Linked DNA regions of Geothrix sp. 21YS21S-2. The protein of the gene in region 2 interacts with the protein of the main gene of each other region in a pairwise test. Links are inferred from orthologs where the notes say so. Each region holds a gene or a part of one and is shown on either strand. Other genes may lie near its edges.

Region 1 (7,718 bases), 1.4 Mb from region 2 along the record:
GGACCGCGCCGTGGCCGTCATGGCGGCCAGCTGGGTCTTGTCGCCCAGCTCGGCCAGGAAGACCGTAACAAAAGTGGCCCAGAACAGTGATTTGCCCATCGAATTCTCCCTTGCCAGTCTAGACGATCCGAATTTCGGGCACACTCTAGGGATGTCACTGGCTCACTTCGACCTCCCAACCTCGTACGTGGATTCGCCCGAGACGCTGGCGGAGGCGCTGCCCCACTGGTTCGCCGCCAACCTGCTGGCGGTGGACATCGAATGCAGCCTGACGGGCTTCCACCACTGCGTGCTGGCGCTGCTCCAGGTGGCCACCCACGACCGGTCCTGGCTCGTCGACCCCATCGCCATCCCGGAGCTGATGAAGCCCACGCTGGAGGCCATGGCGGAGGTTCCCTGGATCGTCCACGACTTCTCCGGCGACGGCATCGTCTTCAAGCGCATCTACGATGTGGTGCCCTCCTCGGTGATGGACACGATGCTCCTGGCGCGCACCCTTGGCTATCCCCAGCCCGGACTCAAGACCATGGCCCGCCTCAAGCTGGGCGTGGAGATCCCCAAGGAGGAGCAGGACTCCAACTGGATGTACCGCCCCCTGAGGCAGGCCCAGATCAGCTACGCGGCGCGGGACGCGGCCCTGCTGCTGCCCCTGCTGCGCACCCTGGCCGCCGAGGCCGACGCCAAGCGCGAGGATCCCGAGGTGGGGCCGAGGCTGGCGCAGCTGCCCGGCGAGATGCGGCGCACCATCCAGCGGGTGCGCAGCTACCGGCCCCCCAGCGACCACCCGGTGGTGGACAAGGTCCGCCACATGGGCCTGGGCGAGGCGGCCGTCGAGAGGGCACGGCGCCTGACGCACCTGCGGCACGTGTGGGGCAACCAGGGGGACGTGGCCGCCGTGATGGAGCTGGGCAACCGCTGGATCCTCGCACGGCTGGAGCATCCCCCCCGGTCCAAGGAAGCCCTGGAGCGGTGCATCCCCAACCCCAGGTTCAGGCGCACCCGCCTGGACGAACTCTGGGCGGTGTTCGACTCGAATTAAGAGGCCCGGGGCTGGCGGTCGATGGGATGATGGATCACCACCATGCCCCAGGAGCGCGGATGAGTCAGGAAGATTACGTCGTCACCTTCCCAAGGGCCCTCGCGGGCTTCCCGGCGCTGACGGAATTCCGGGTCTTCGAACCGGAAGGGACCTACCCCCTCAAGTTCCTCCAGGCCGTGGCCTCGCCGGACATCTCGTTCGCGTGCATGGACGCGGCGACCGTGAGGCTGGACTACGACGTTCCGCTTTCCCCGGAGGATGCCGAGGCGCTGGCCCTGGAGAAGCCCGAGGACGCCCTGGTCCTCGTCATCGTGGTGGTGCCGGGCGAGGATCCCCGCCGCATGACGGCCAACCTCGCGGGGCCGCTGGTCATCAACACCCGCACCCGCAAGGGCGTGCAGGCCCAGCTCGACACCCGGGTCTTCCCGCTGCAGTACCCGGTGTTCCTTCCCCGGGACGAAGGGGAGATCGCCTTTCCCGCCGGGCTCATCGGTTTCGCCGAGCTCCGGCGCTTCATGCTGCTCGAGCCCTCGGACGCTTACCCCCTCAAGTTCCTCCAGCCCATGGACCGGGAAGACATCCACTTCGTGTGCATCGATGTGGCCGCCATCAAGATCGACTACCAGGTTCCCCTGTCCGGGGAGGACGCCAAGGCCCTCGCCATCGAGGACCCCTCCGAGGCCCTGGTGCTGGCCCTGGTGGTGATTCCCGAGGACCCGCGGCACATGACCGCCAACCTGGCCGGCCCCATCCTCATCAACCTGCGCACCCGCCAGGGGCGGCAGGTGGTGCTGAACACCGAGCAGTTCCCCCTCAAGTTTCCCGTTATTTCGGACAAGTAGCCTGAAAGGTCCCCATGCTTGTCATCACCCGGAAGCTGGATCAATCGCTCATTATCAATGGCAATATCGAGGTTCTGGTTGTGGGCGTCAGCAAGGATGGGGTGCGCCTGGGCATCAAGGCGCCCAAGGAGGTGCAGGTCCACCGACGCGAGGTTTTCGATGCGATCGCCGAGGTCAACCGGGCGGCAACGGCCCAGATCAAGGGCGGAGAACTCTCCCTCCAGGACGCCGCTGCGCTGTTGCGTGCGCGTTTGCCTAAAGTGAAGCCCGTCAAGGACCGATAAGCTCAGTTCAGGAGCACTCCCGTGGACGCAGGCCTTTCCGTGGAAAGCATCATCGGCCAGCAGGCGGCCTTGACGCGGTCCGCCCTGGGCGTGGGCGTGGAGCGCAAGGTGCTGGACATGGCCCGGACCGAGGGCGCCGACCTGGCCCGCCTCATCGACAGCTCCGGCGGCGTTGGCCGCACCATCGACACATCCGCTTGACTGCTTTTCCAGGGGGTTCGCATGAAGGTTACCGGCATCCAGCAGCACCAGCAGGCCGCGAAGGTGGAGACGCCCAAGCAGGCCCCCGTCCAGGCCCAGCAGAAGGCTCCGGAGGCCCCCAAGGCTCCGCCCCCGGCCCACCTGGGCAGGACGATCGACACCAAGGGTTAGAATTATTTAAGATAGGGCCGCAGATAGCGGCCGGTGACGCTGGCCTTGTTCCGGGAGACCTCCTCGGGGGTGCCGGTGGCGATGACCAGGCCGCCCTCGGCGCCCCCTTCGGGGCCCAGGTCCAGGATGTGGTCGGCGGTCTTGATGACGTCCAGGTTGTGCTCGATCACGACCACGGTGTTGCCGGCGTCCATGAGGCGCCCGATGACCTCCAGGAGCTTCTGGATGTCCTTGAGGTGGAGGCCCGTGGTGGGCTCGTCCAGGATGTAGAGGGTGCGCCCGGTTGGACGCTTTGACAGCTCCCGGGCCAGCTTGACCCGCTGGGCTTCGCCCCCGGACAGGGTCGTGGCGCTCTGGCCCAGCCGGATGTAGCCCAGGCCCACGTCCGACAGGGTCTGGAGCTTGTTGGCCAGCACGGGGATGGGGCCGAAGAGGGCCAGCGCCTCCTCCACGGTCATGGCCAGCACGTCCGAGACGCTGTGGCCCTTGTAGTGGATCTCCAGGGTCTCCCGGTTGTAGCGCTTGCCCTTGCACTGCTCGCAGGTGACGTAGATGTCGGGCAGGAAGTGCATCTCGATCTTGAGGACGCCGTCCCCCTCGCACTTCTCGCAGCGGCCGCCCTTGACGTTGAAGCTGAACCGGCCGGGCGTGTAGCCCCGGGCCTTGCTCTCGGGCAGCTGGGAGAAGAGGTCCCGCAGGGGGGTGAAGAGCCCGGTGTAGGTGGCGGGGTTGCTCCTGGGGGTGCGCCCGATGGGGGCCTGGTCGATGTCGATGACCTTGTCCACGTGCTCCAGGCCCTTGATGGCCTTGTGCCTGCCCACCACGTGGGCGCCCTGGTGCAGCTGGTTGGCCAGGGCCTTGTAGAGGATCTCGTTCACGAGGGTGCTCTTGCCTGAGCCCGAGACGCCGGTGACGCAGGTGAACAGGCCGATGGGGAACGCGGCGTCCACCTTGCGCAGGTTGTTCTCCTGGGCGCCGGTGACCTGGATGTGGCCGCGGGTGGCCTTGCGGCGCTTGCGCGGCACGGCGATGGATTCCCTGCCGGAGAGGAAGTGGCCCGTGATGGAGGCCTCGCTCCGCCTGATCTCCTCCGGGGTGCCCTGGGCCACGACGTAGCCGCCGTGCTCGCCGGCGCCGGGACCCAGGTCCACCACGTGATCGGCGGCGAGGATGGTCTCCAGGTCGTGCTCCACCACCAGGACGGTGTTGCCCAGGTCCCGCATCTCCTTGAGCGTGTTCAGCAGCTTCTGGTTGTCCCGCTGGTGGAGGCCGATGCTGGGCTCGTCCAGGACGTACATGACGCCCTGGAGCTTGGAGCCGATCTGCGTGGCCAGCCGGATGCGCTGGCCCTCGCCGCCGCTGAGGGTGGCCGCGGAGCGGTCCAGGGTCAGGTAGCCCAGGCCCACGTCGTCCAGGAAGCCCAGGCGCTCGTTGATCTCCTTGAACACCTTGCCGGCGATGACGGCGTCCTTGCCCTCCAGGCGCAGGTTCCCGAACCACACCCGGGCGTCCCGCACGCTCATGGCGCTCACGGCGGCGATGTGGAGGCCCCCCACGAAAACCGACAGGATCTCGGGCTTGAGCCGGGTGCCGTCGCAGGCCTCGCAGGGGGTGATCCGCATGGATTCCTCCATCTCGGCGCGGATCTCCTCGCTGGAGGTCTCCCGGTAGCGGCGCTCGAGGTTGCCCACGACGCCCTCGAAGTTGTGCATGAACTCGTAGCGGTTGCCCTTGTTCTGGTAGACGAACTTCATCTTGCGGTCCAGGCCGTAGAGGAGCACGCGGCGCACGTCGGCGGAGAGCTTCTTCCAGGGCGTGTCCAGGCTGAAGGCCAGGGCCTTGGAGAGCTGGCCCAGGAACTGGGCCCGCCACCCGTCCTCCCCGGCGGACTTCCAGCCGCTGGCGACGATGCAGCCCTGGCTGATGCTCAGCTCGGGGTTGGGCACGATCAGCTCCTCGGCGAACTGGCGCTTGAAGCCCAGGCCGTCGCAGGTGGGGCAGGCCCCGAAGGGCGAGTTGAAGCTGAAGGAGCGGGGCTCCAGGTCCGGGATGCCCATGCCGAAGCGCTGGCACTTGGCGTTGTTGCAGGCGAGCTTGGAGGAGAAGAGGCGCTCGGTTCCCCCCAGGTCCACCAGGGCGGAGCCCTCGGCGAGGTTGCAGGCGATCTCGAGGCTGTCGGCCAGGCGCGTGCTGATGCCCTCGGCGTTCTTGAGGCGGTCGATGACCACCTCGATGGTGTGCTTCTTCTGCTTGTCCAGGTCGGGGACGCCGTCGGTGAGGTCCAGCATCGCCCCGTTGACCCGCGCCCGGATGTAGCCGCGCTTCATCAGGTCGGCCAGGAGCTTCTTGTACTCGCCCTTGCGGGCGCGCACCACCGGGGCGAGCACCTGGATCTTCATCCCCTGGGGCTGGGCGAGGATCTGGTCCGCCATCTCCTGGATGGTCTGGCTGGCGATGGGCTGGCCGCAGGCCATGCACTGGGGCTGGCCCACCCGGGCGAAGAGGAGCCGAAGGTAGTCGTAGATCTCGGTGACGGTGGCCACGGTGGAACGCGGGTTGCGGCTGGTGGTCTTCTGCTCGATGGAGATGGCGGGGGACAGCCCCTCGATGCTGTCCACGTCGGGCTTCTCCATCTGGTCCAGGAACTGGCGGGCGTAGGCGGACAGGCTCTCCACGTAGCGCCGCTGCCCCTCGGCGTAGAGGGTGTCGAAGGCCAGGCTCGACTTGCCGCTGCCGGACAGCCCCGTGATGACGACCAGCTTGTTCCGGGGAAGGACCAGGTCCACGTTCTTGAGATTGTGCTCCCGGGCGCCCTTGATGTTGATGCTGTCCATCCGTACCTCGTCCAGGGATTTTACGCCAAAATTTCGCATCCGGGAACGGCGTGCGGATTATTTCTTCTCTATGATGGTCACATGCATGCCCTGGAACTCAGCATCCTCCTGCACCGCGCCCTGGAGGCGCGGGTGGACCACCTTGCCGGGCTCCTGGCGGACCCGGCCTGGCAGCAGGACCCCGAAGGGCTCCATCAGGTGCGGGTGGGCTCCCGGAGGCTGCGGAGCGTCCTCGATCTGGTGCGGCCCGAGCTGTACCCCGGCTTCCGGCGCCAGGGACGCAGGCTGCGCGAGCTCACCCGGGCCCTGGGCCTGACCCGGGAGCTGGACGTGCACAGCGCGTGGCTGGAGCGCCTCGCGGTGCCGGGGCTGGCCACGGGCTCGGCCCTGGAGCACGCCCTGGAGGTGCTCGAAGCCAAGCGGGGCAAGGCCCGCCGCGCCATGGCCCGGGACCTGGAGGGCCTCTCCCTGAAGCGCCTGCCCGACCTCCTCAAGGTGCCCAGCCTTCCCGACCCCTTCCTTCCCGGAAACCTGGCCGCGGACGTCTGGGACGCGCTGGACCCGAGGCTGGAGGCGGCGTTCTCGCCCCTGCCGGGGCTCCTGGAACGGGAGGACCCGCCCGCCCTCCACGCGGCGCGCATCCGGGTCAAGCGGTTCCGCTATGCCCTGGAGGTCCTGGGAGCGGCCTTCGAGGCCCCGCCCGAGGCCCGGCTCAGACAGCTCAAGGAACTCCAGACGGCCCTGGGGGAGCACCATGACCTCGCCATGCTGGAGGAGCTCCTCCAGGATCTCTACGAGGGCCTGGCGGCGAGGAGCCGCGCCCGGCTCGCCTCGGGGACGCTGGAGCTCCTGGCCTACGTGGGCGAAGCCCGGCTGGGCGCCTACGAGCGGTTCCGGATCGCGGCCGCGGGCATGCCGCTGGCCGCGTTCAGGACCGCGCTGAGGGAGGGCCTCGGCCTGCCCGGTGAAGGGAACCCATGAAATACGTCCCCCTGGGGTGGTTCCGCAGCCTCCACGCCAAGCTCTTCATCGTCACGGCCCTCGTGACCAGCCTGCTCACCATCGCCGTGGCCTACTCCATCACGCGCAACAGCCGCCGGGAGATCCTCAACTACACCCGGAACCTGGCCTGGGAGACCTCGTCGGTGGTGGAGACGGAGATCCTCCAGCGCTGGGACAAGGACCTGCACGACTTCAAGAACCAGCGCGCCCTCGAGGAGCTCCTGGAAGGCCTGGCGGGCGAGGACCGCAGCATCTTCCAGATCGACGTGTTCAGGCGGGAGGGCGCCGACGAGGTGGCCCTGGTCACGTCCTCCGCGGACGACGCGGGGGTGACCTTCGGCAAGGAGATCGGCAGCTACATGCGGGGCGGGCCCCAGGCCGAGCTGGTGGACCTCAACACCGGCAACCGGGCCTGGAAGTTCTACCTGCCCATCAAGAATCCCAAGAAGGGCCAGCCGCCCCTGGGCCTGATCCGCACCTACTGCGACCTGGAGCACTGGGAGACGGTGTGGGACCACAACCTCCGGAACACCTACGTCAGGCTTCCCTTCGTGCTCCTGGGCGAGTTCATCCTGCTGTGGGTGATCCTAGCCACGGTGGTCACCGAGCCCATCCGCAGCATCACGGACGCCATGACCCGCCTGGAGCGGGGGGATCCCTCGGCCCGCACGGACGTGCGCAGCAACGACGAGCTGGGGATCATCGCCAACCGCTTCAACCTCATGGCGGCCCAGCTCGAGCGCGCCTCCCTGGAACGGGAGCAGCTCATCGCCGAGATCAAGGGCCTCAACGCAGGCCTCCAGAACCGCATCCACGACGCCCTCTCGGCCCTCCAGGCCAAGAACCAGGAGCTCGAGAACCTCATGGAGGGCAACGCCCTGCTGCGGGAGGAGCTGAGCCAGCAGGAGCGGCTGGCCGTCGCCGGCCAGCTCACGGCGGCCTTTGCCCACGAGGTGGGAACCCCGCTCAACCTGGTCAACAGCCACCTGCAGCTCCTGGAGGGGCAGAGCGACGTCTCCGAACGCACCCGGGACCGCCTGGGCGTCATCCGCGGCCAGATCGAGCGGGTGGGGGACATCGTCCGGAAGATGATGAGCACGACCCGCCGGCCCCGGATCCACCCCGAGCCCGTGCCCCTGGGGCCCCTGATGGCCGATCTCCAGCGCCTCTGGAGCCCGACGCTGGCCAGCCACGGGGTGACCTTCGGCCTCCAGGCGCCGGATCCCTGCGTGCTGCACGTTGACCGCAAGCAGATGGAGCAGCTCTTCCTGAACATGGTGAACAACTCCGTGGACGCCATGCCCGACGGGGGCCGTCTTGACCTGACGGTGGAGCCCGACCCCGA
Region 2 (5,581 bases):
AAGGAGATCTGGCCCGAGCGCCTGGTGGCCATGGCCATCTGCGACAAGGACGCCAGCCAGTTCGAGCTCATCGACCTGGCCGACACCGCCAAGGCCCGCAACATCTCCCTGCTGATCGTCGACCTGCGGGAGGAGAAGGACTACAACAAGACCCTGGCCAGCGCCATGAGCCGGAACCCCGGGTTCATCTTCATCGTCGAGGGCGACCCCCTGCTGGGCGCCAAGGGCCGCCTCACCGCCCGGATGATCTACCGCGCCTCGGGCCGGGACGTCCCCACGGTGGGCCTGTCCCAGGGCCTGCTGCAGCTGGGCGCGGTGCTCACCGCGGGGCCGGGCGCCAAGGATCCCGTATACGTCAGCAAGGAGACTGCTGAGCGCATGAAGCTCCCCCTCCCGGCCGGCGCCATCGATCCCACCGTGAAGAAAAAGGGCAAGTAGCGTTCGCCAATTGTTCGCCCCGTGTAGAATGGGGCATGGCCGCCGCGAAACCCTTCAAGCTCCATGCGCCCTATGAGCCCGCCGGCGACCAGCCGGAGGCCATCGAGCAGCTCGTGCGCGGCATCGAGGCCGGGGACCGCTGGTCCACCCTCCTGGGCGTCACGGGCAGCGGCAAGACCTACACCATGGCCTCCACCATCGCCCGGCTGCAGCGGCCGGCGCTGATCTTCGCGCCCAACAAGACCCTGGCGGCCCAGCTGTTCTCGGAGTTCAAGCAGTTCTTCCCCGAGAACGCGGTGGAGTACTTCGTCAGCTACTACGACTACTACCAGCCCGAGGCCTACGTCCCCGAGCGGGACCTGTTCATCGACAAGGACGCCAAGATCAACGAGGAGCTGGAGAAGCTGCGGCTCTCGGCCACCCGCAACCTGCTGGAGCGGCGGGACACCATCGTGGTGGCCTCGGTGTCCTGCATCTACGGCCTGGGCGACCCGAGCAGCTACATGAACCTCTCGGTGACGCTGCGCCGGGGCGGCACCCGCGACCGGGCCATGCTCCTGCGCGACCTGGTGGCCATCCAGTACGCCAGGAACCAGATGGCCTTCGAGCCGGGCGTGTTCCGGGTGCGGGGGGACGTGGTGGAGGTGTACCCCGCGTACGAGGACACCGCCTACCGCATCGAGCTCTTCGGCGACGAGATCGAGCGGCTCAGCCGCATCGACCCCCTGCGGGGCGTGGTGCTCGAGACCCTGGACGAGCTGACCATCTGGCCCAAGAGCCACTACGTCACGCCCGAGGACAAGCTGCTCCAGGCCATCCGCGAGATCAAGGCGGAACTGGAGGAGCGGGAGGCGTTCTTCCGGTCCGAGGGCCGCATCGTGGAGCTCCAGCGCCTGCACCAGCGCACCATCTACGACATCGAGATGATGAAGGAGATGGGCTACTGCTCGGGCATCGAGAACTATTCCCGGTTCCTGGACGGGCGCAGCCCCGGCGAGCCGCCCCACACGCTCCTGGACTACTTCCCCGAGGACTTCGTCCTGTTCATGGACGAGAGCCACGTCGCCACCGGCCAGCTCCACGGCATGTTCCTGGGGGACCAGTCCCGCAAGCGCACCCTGGTGGACTACGGCTTCCGGCTCCCCGCGGCCCTGGACAACCGGCCCCTGCGCTTCGAGGAGTTCGAGGCCCGCGTCAGGCAGCTGGTCTTCGTGAGCGCCACCCCCGGCGACTACGAGCTCGCGCAGTCGGGCGGCGTGGTGGTGGAGCAGGTGGTGCGTCCCACGGGCCTGGTGGATCCCCTGGTGGAGGTGCGCCCCGTGGGCACCCAGGTGGACGACCTCCTGGAGGAGATCCGCAAGGTGGTGGCCAGGGACGAGCGGGTGCTGGTCACCGTGCTCACCAAGAAGCTGGCGGAGCAGCTCACGTCCTACTACCAGGAGCTGGGCATCAAGGCCGAGTACCTCCACAGCGAGATCGACACCCTGGAGCGGGTGGAGCTCCTGAAGAACCTCCGCCGGGGCGTGTTCGACGTGCTCATCGGCATCAACCTCCTGCGGGAGGGCCTGGATCTCCCCGAGGTGAGCCTCGTGGCGATCCTGGACGCGGACAAGGAGGGCTACCTGCGCAGCGCGCGGAGCCTCATCCAGACCATCGGCCGCGCCGCCCGCAACGTCAGCGGGAAGGCCATCCTCTACGGCGACCGCATGACCGATTCCATGGAGAGGGCCATCGGCGAGACCGGGCGCCGCCGCCAGAAGCAGCTGGACCACAACGCCCTGCACGGAATCACCCCCGAGACCACCAAGCGGCTCCTGGACGACGTCATGGGCGAGGCCCTGGCCCGGGAGTTCATCAACGTCCCCAAGGAGGACCGGGCCGCGGAGGAGCCGCTGCTCTACCTCACCGACAAGGAGTTCGAGCGGGAGGTGGCCAAGCTGGAGACGAAGATGAAGGCCTTCGCCGGCAAGATGGAGTTCGAGGAGGCGGCCAAGCTGCGGGACCGGATCCTGAAGGCGAGGCGGGAGCGGCTGGTCAGTTAGAGGGTGTCTGCATCTTCCGGACGCTCTCAAGGCGGCCGAGGAAAACGGGCAGGTTCGGATCGGCGTATTTCTCCCCCAGGCGGCATGCCGATTGGCTGTTCTCCAGGGCCAAGGCGGGTTCCCCCGCGGCCTGGTAAGCCTCGGCGAGGGAATCGTAGGCGTTCGGGGATTCAGGATACAGCCGGATGATGTACTGAAAGAGGGAGATGGCTTCGTCCGTTTTCTTCCGCTGGAGGGCAGCGTAGGCTCTGCGGTTGAGCCTCCCTTCACTTGGCCGGCAAGGGAAACCGAAGGCTTCGGTCAGACGGCCGAATTGCCTCTCCATTTCGGCCACCCCGGGAATGCGATCCTCCGACAGGGCCCAGCCGTCGAACAGGTTCTCGAGCCCGTCGTAGATGGCCCGGGAGGGCGTCGACTGGTGGTTGTCGCGGGACATGTAGTCGAATTTCCATCGAAGAAGGGCGGGGGCCTTCAAGCCCAGGATGGTGGTGAAGGCCTGGACGGACTTGGGGATTCCGTTGTTCTCCCGGCCATGGGTCAGGTAGAGGAACTTCCGGAATCCGGCACCTGGCGCGAAACCGCGCTCGGCCTTGGCGCCTTCCGCTTCGCTGTCCCACCACAGGCTCGGGCTGATGGCCAGGTAGGCGCCGAAGGCTTCCGGCTCCTCCATCAGGGTGTGGACCGCGAACAAGCCCCCGAATGACCATCCGATCAGGATGGAATAGGGCTCCGTCCTGTAGGTGCTCTCCAGGTACGGTCGGAGTTCCTTGACCAGGAATTCCCGGAACCGGTCCGCGCCACCGCTGGTGGGGAATTTCTCCTTCTCCTTGCTGGAGGGGGGCGTGAGGTCGCGGGTGCGGTCGGTGTTCTCGATGGCCACGACGATCATTGCGGGGGCCATGCCCTGGCTTGCCAGGAACCTGGCGTCCGCCACCGTTTGCAGGAAAAGGGCGCTGCCATCCAGGAGGTAGATCACGGGGCAGCGGATCCGCCGGTCGGCGTAGTCCGGGGGCAGGGAGATCAGGAGGGTCCGGTCTTCCTTCAGGATGGCGGAATGGATCCTGGCCCGGGTCCCGATCGTGATGCTGTCCTCCTGCGCACGCAGAGGGCCGGTGCCCGCCAGGAGGAGAACGGCGATCGCGACGTGAAGCAGGCGCTGGAAACGCATGGTGGCAGCTCCCTTCCTCGTGGATCAGGACGCAGGGCATGGGTGGGTGAGGCTGGATGCGGAACGGGATTTGGGGATCACCGTAAAGGTAGCGCTCCCGGCCGGTCCTAACCGGGATCAGGGGCCATCCGCCCCGTCGTGGGGTGGAGGCGCATTTTCCCGTGGCCGGCCGGCCGTCCACCTGAGACGAAGCACCGGGGTCCAGGGCGTGAATCCAGTTCAAGTCCCAAGGGAGCCACCCCGGTCAGGGCGGTCATCCAGTTCCATCCCCGTGCATCCCCGGCCAAGTCAACGTTTGGTTGCCGCCGAAACAAGGGGGCAGGGCCATGGCCACTCGCCCGGACCCACCCCGGCAGGAATCAGCCGGGGAGACACGGGGATACACGGGGAGTGCGCCAGGCCAAGCCTGGGCGAGGAGGATGGATGACCTAAGACAGACTGAAACCTCGCAATGGAGCCCAGCGGGGAGGCAGCAAGCCCCGCCCGGCAAAGCTGGCCAGCAGCCGGAACCGAGTCTTGCGTGGGGAAGGGCGACCGACCTCGTGAAGCGTAGACAGGGAGTGCATGGGCCGTGTGATGGAGCCCCGAAAGCATCCAACCGTGGGAGTCGACGCCGTTCTCCGATCGGAAGACAGCACCCGAAGGTCGCAAGGGCCTGACCGTAGGGTCCCACCGGGGTCATAGAGCAGGGCACGTGCACAGGGGTTCCCCAGGAACCTGGGAGATCCAGCCATCTCCGCCAACAACCCAGTGGTGAGGGAAGCCACGTAAAACGAACCCAGGCTCGCCGGGGGGTGCCGCCCCCGGCGGGAGCGAACAGCCGGCACAGGGCGGTACCGCAAACTGAAGGAAACGAAGGAGCGCGGGAGGGGTGGCCGGAAGTCGGAGCAGCTCATAGTAGCGATGATCGCGGGGAACCGGGCCGCCGGGACCCGCTGGAGCCAAGGAGCTGCCGGATCACGGAACCGTTGAAGGGAAAGATAATGGGTGCAATGACATCCAACAGCGTCTCCACGAAACAACAACGGATCGCAGAACTGGCCAGGATCCACCCGGAGGTGGCTTTCACCTCCTTGGCCTACCACATGGACCTGGACTGGATGAAGGAAGCCTTCGGGCGCACCCGCAAGGATGGGGCGACCGGGGTGGACGGCGTGACGGGCAAGGAATACGGGGAAAACCTGGAGTCCAACCTCCAGAGCCTCCTGAACCGGGCTAAGAACGGCGACACCTACAAGGCCCCTCCAGTCCGGAGAACCTACATCCCGAAAGGGGATGGCAGCCAACGCCCCCTGGGCATTCCCGCCTTCGAAGACAAGGTCCTGCAAAGGGCCGTGGTGATGGTGATGGAACCGCTCTATGAGCAGGACTTCCTGGACTGCTCCTACGGGTTCAGGCCCGGGCGCTCCGCGCACATGGCGCTGGAGGCGATTTGGCAGGGGTTGATGGACATGGGGGGAGGCTGGGTGCTTGACGTGGATATCCGTAAGTATTTCGATACTTTGGACCACGGGAAGCTGCGGGAAATCCTTGACCTGCGGATGAAGGACGGCGTTCTGAGGCGCCTGATCGGCAAATGGCTCAACGCGGGCGTGCTGGAGAAAGGATGCATCACGCACCCGGAAACCGGCTCGCCCCAGGGCGGGGTGGTCAGTCCGATGCTCGCCAACATCTACCTCCACGAGGTGCTGGACGTGTGGTTTGAAAGGGAGGTCAAGCCCCGACTCCGGGGTCGGGCCTTCCTGGTGCGCTACGCGGACGACTTCGTGATGGGCTTTGCCCAGGAGGAGGATGCCAAGCGGGTTATGGAAGTCCTGCCCAAGCGGTTCGAGCGGTATGGCCTGACGATCCACCCGGATAAGACCCGGCTGGTGGAGTTCTGGAAGCCGAGGGAGCCCAGGGACCCCAATGGGGGACCAGGCCACTTCGACTT

The links. The genes of interacting proteins can lie anywhere in the genome.
Region 1: the proteins of uvrB (region 2) and uvrA interact in binary tests that used the Escherichia coli proteins (3 or more experiments, as listed by UniProt). The link is inferred for Geothrix sp. 21YS21S-2 from one-to-one orthologs.

The regions. Positions count from the first base shown.
Region 1 is NZ_CP132910.1:3,460,452-3,468,169, reverse strand. Bases 2,340-5,717 are described here. They hold uvrA (excinuclease ABC subunit UvrA), read right to left. Parts: upstream 5,372-5,717; coding sequence 2,540-5,371; downstream 2,340-2,539. Other genes in these bases: RAH40_RS15230 (CHAD domain-containing protein), read left to right, coding at 5,453-5,717; RAH40_RS15240 (hypothetical protein), read left to right, coding at 2,388-2,537; RAH40_RS15245 (hypothetical protein), read left to right, coding at 2,340-2,366. Also shown: RAH40_RS15265 (TMEM165/GDT1 family protein), read right to left, coding at 1-99; RAH40_RS15260 (hypothetical protein), read left to right, coding at 152-1,039; flagellar assembly protein FliW, read left to right, coding at 1,099-1,881; carbon storage regulator CsrA, read left to right, coding at 1,896-2,165; more of RAH40_RS15245, read left to right, coding at 2,187-2,339; more of RAH40_RS15230, read left to right, coding at 5,718-6,352; RAH40_RS15225 (sensor histidine kinase), read left to right, coding at 6,349-7,718. UniProt on the Escherichia coli protein: The UvrABC repair system catalyzes the recognition and processing of DNA lesions. UvrA is an ATPase and a DNA-binding protein. A damage recognition complex composed of 2 UvrA and 2 UvrB subunits scans DNA for abnormalities.
Region 2 is NZ_CP132910.1:4,839,721-4,845,301, forward strand. The notes cover bases 44-2,976. They hold uvrB (excinuclease ABC subunit UvrB), read left to right. Parts: upstream 44-473; coding sequence 474-2,480; downstream 2,481-2,976. Other genes in these bases: RAH40_RS21280 (hypothetical protein), read left to right, coding at 44-438; RAH40_RS21290 (alpha/beta hydrolase-fold protein), read right to left, coding at 2,473-2,976. Outside these bases: more of RAH40_RS21280, read left to right, coding at 1-43; more of RAH40_RS21290, read right to left, coding at 2,977-3,648; ltrA (group II intron reverse transcriptase/maturase), read left to right, coding at 4,641-5,581. UniProt on the Escherichia coli protein: The UvrABC repair system catalyzes the recognition and processing of DNA lesions. A damage recognition complex composed of 2 UvrA and 2 UvrB subunits scans DNA for abnormalities.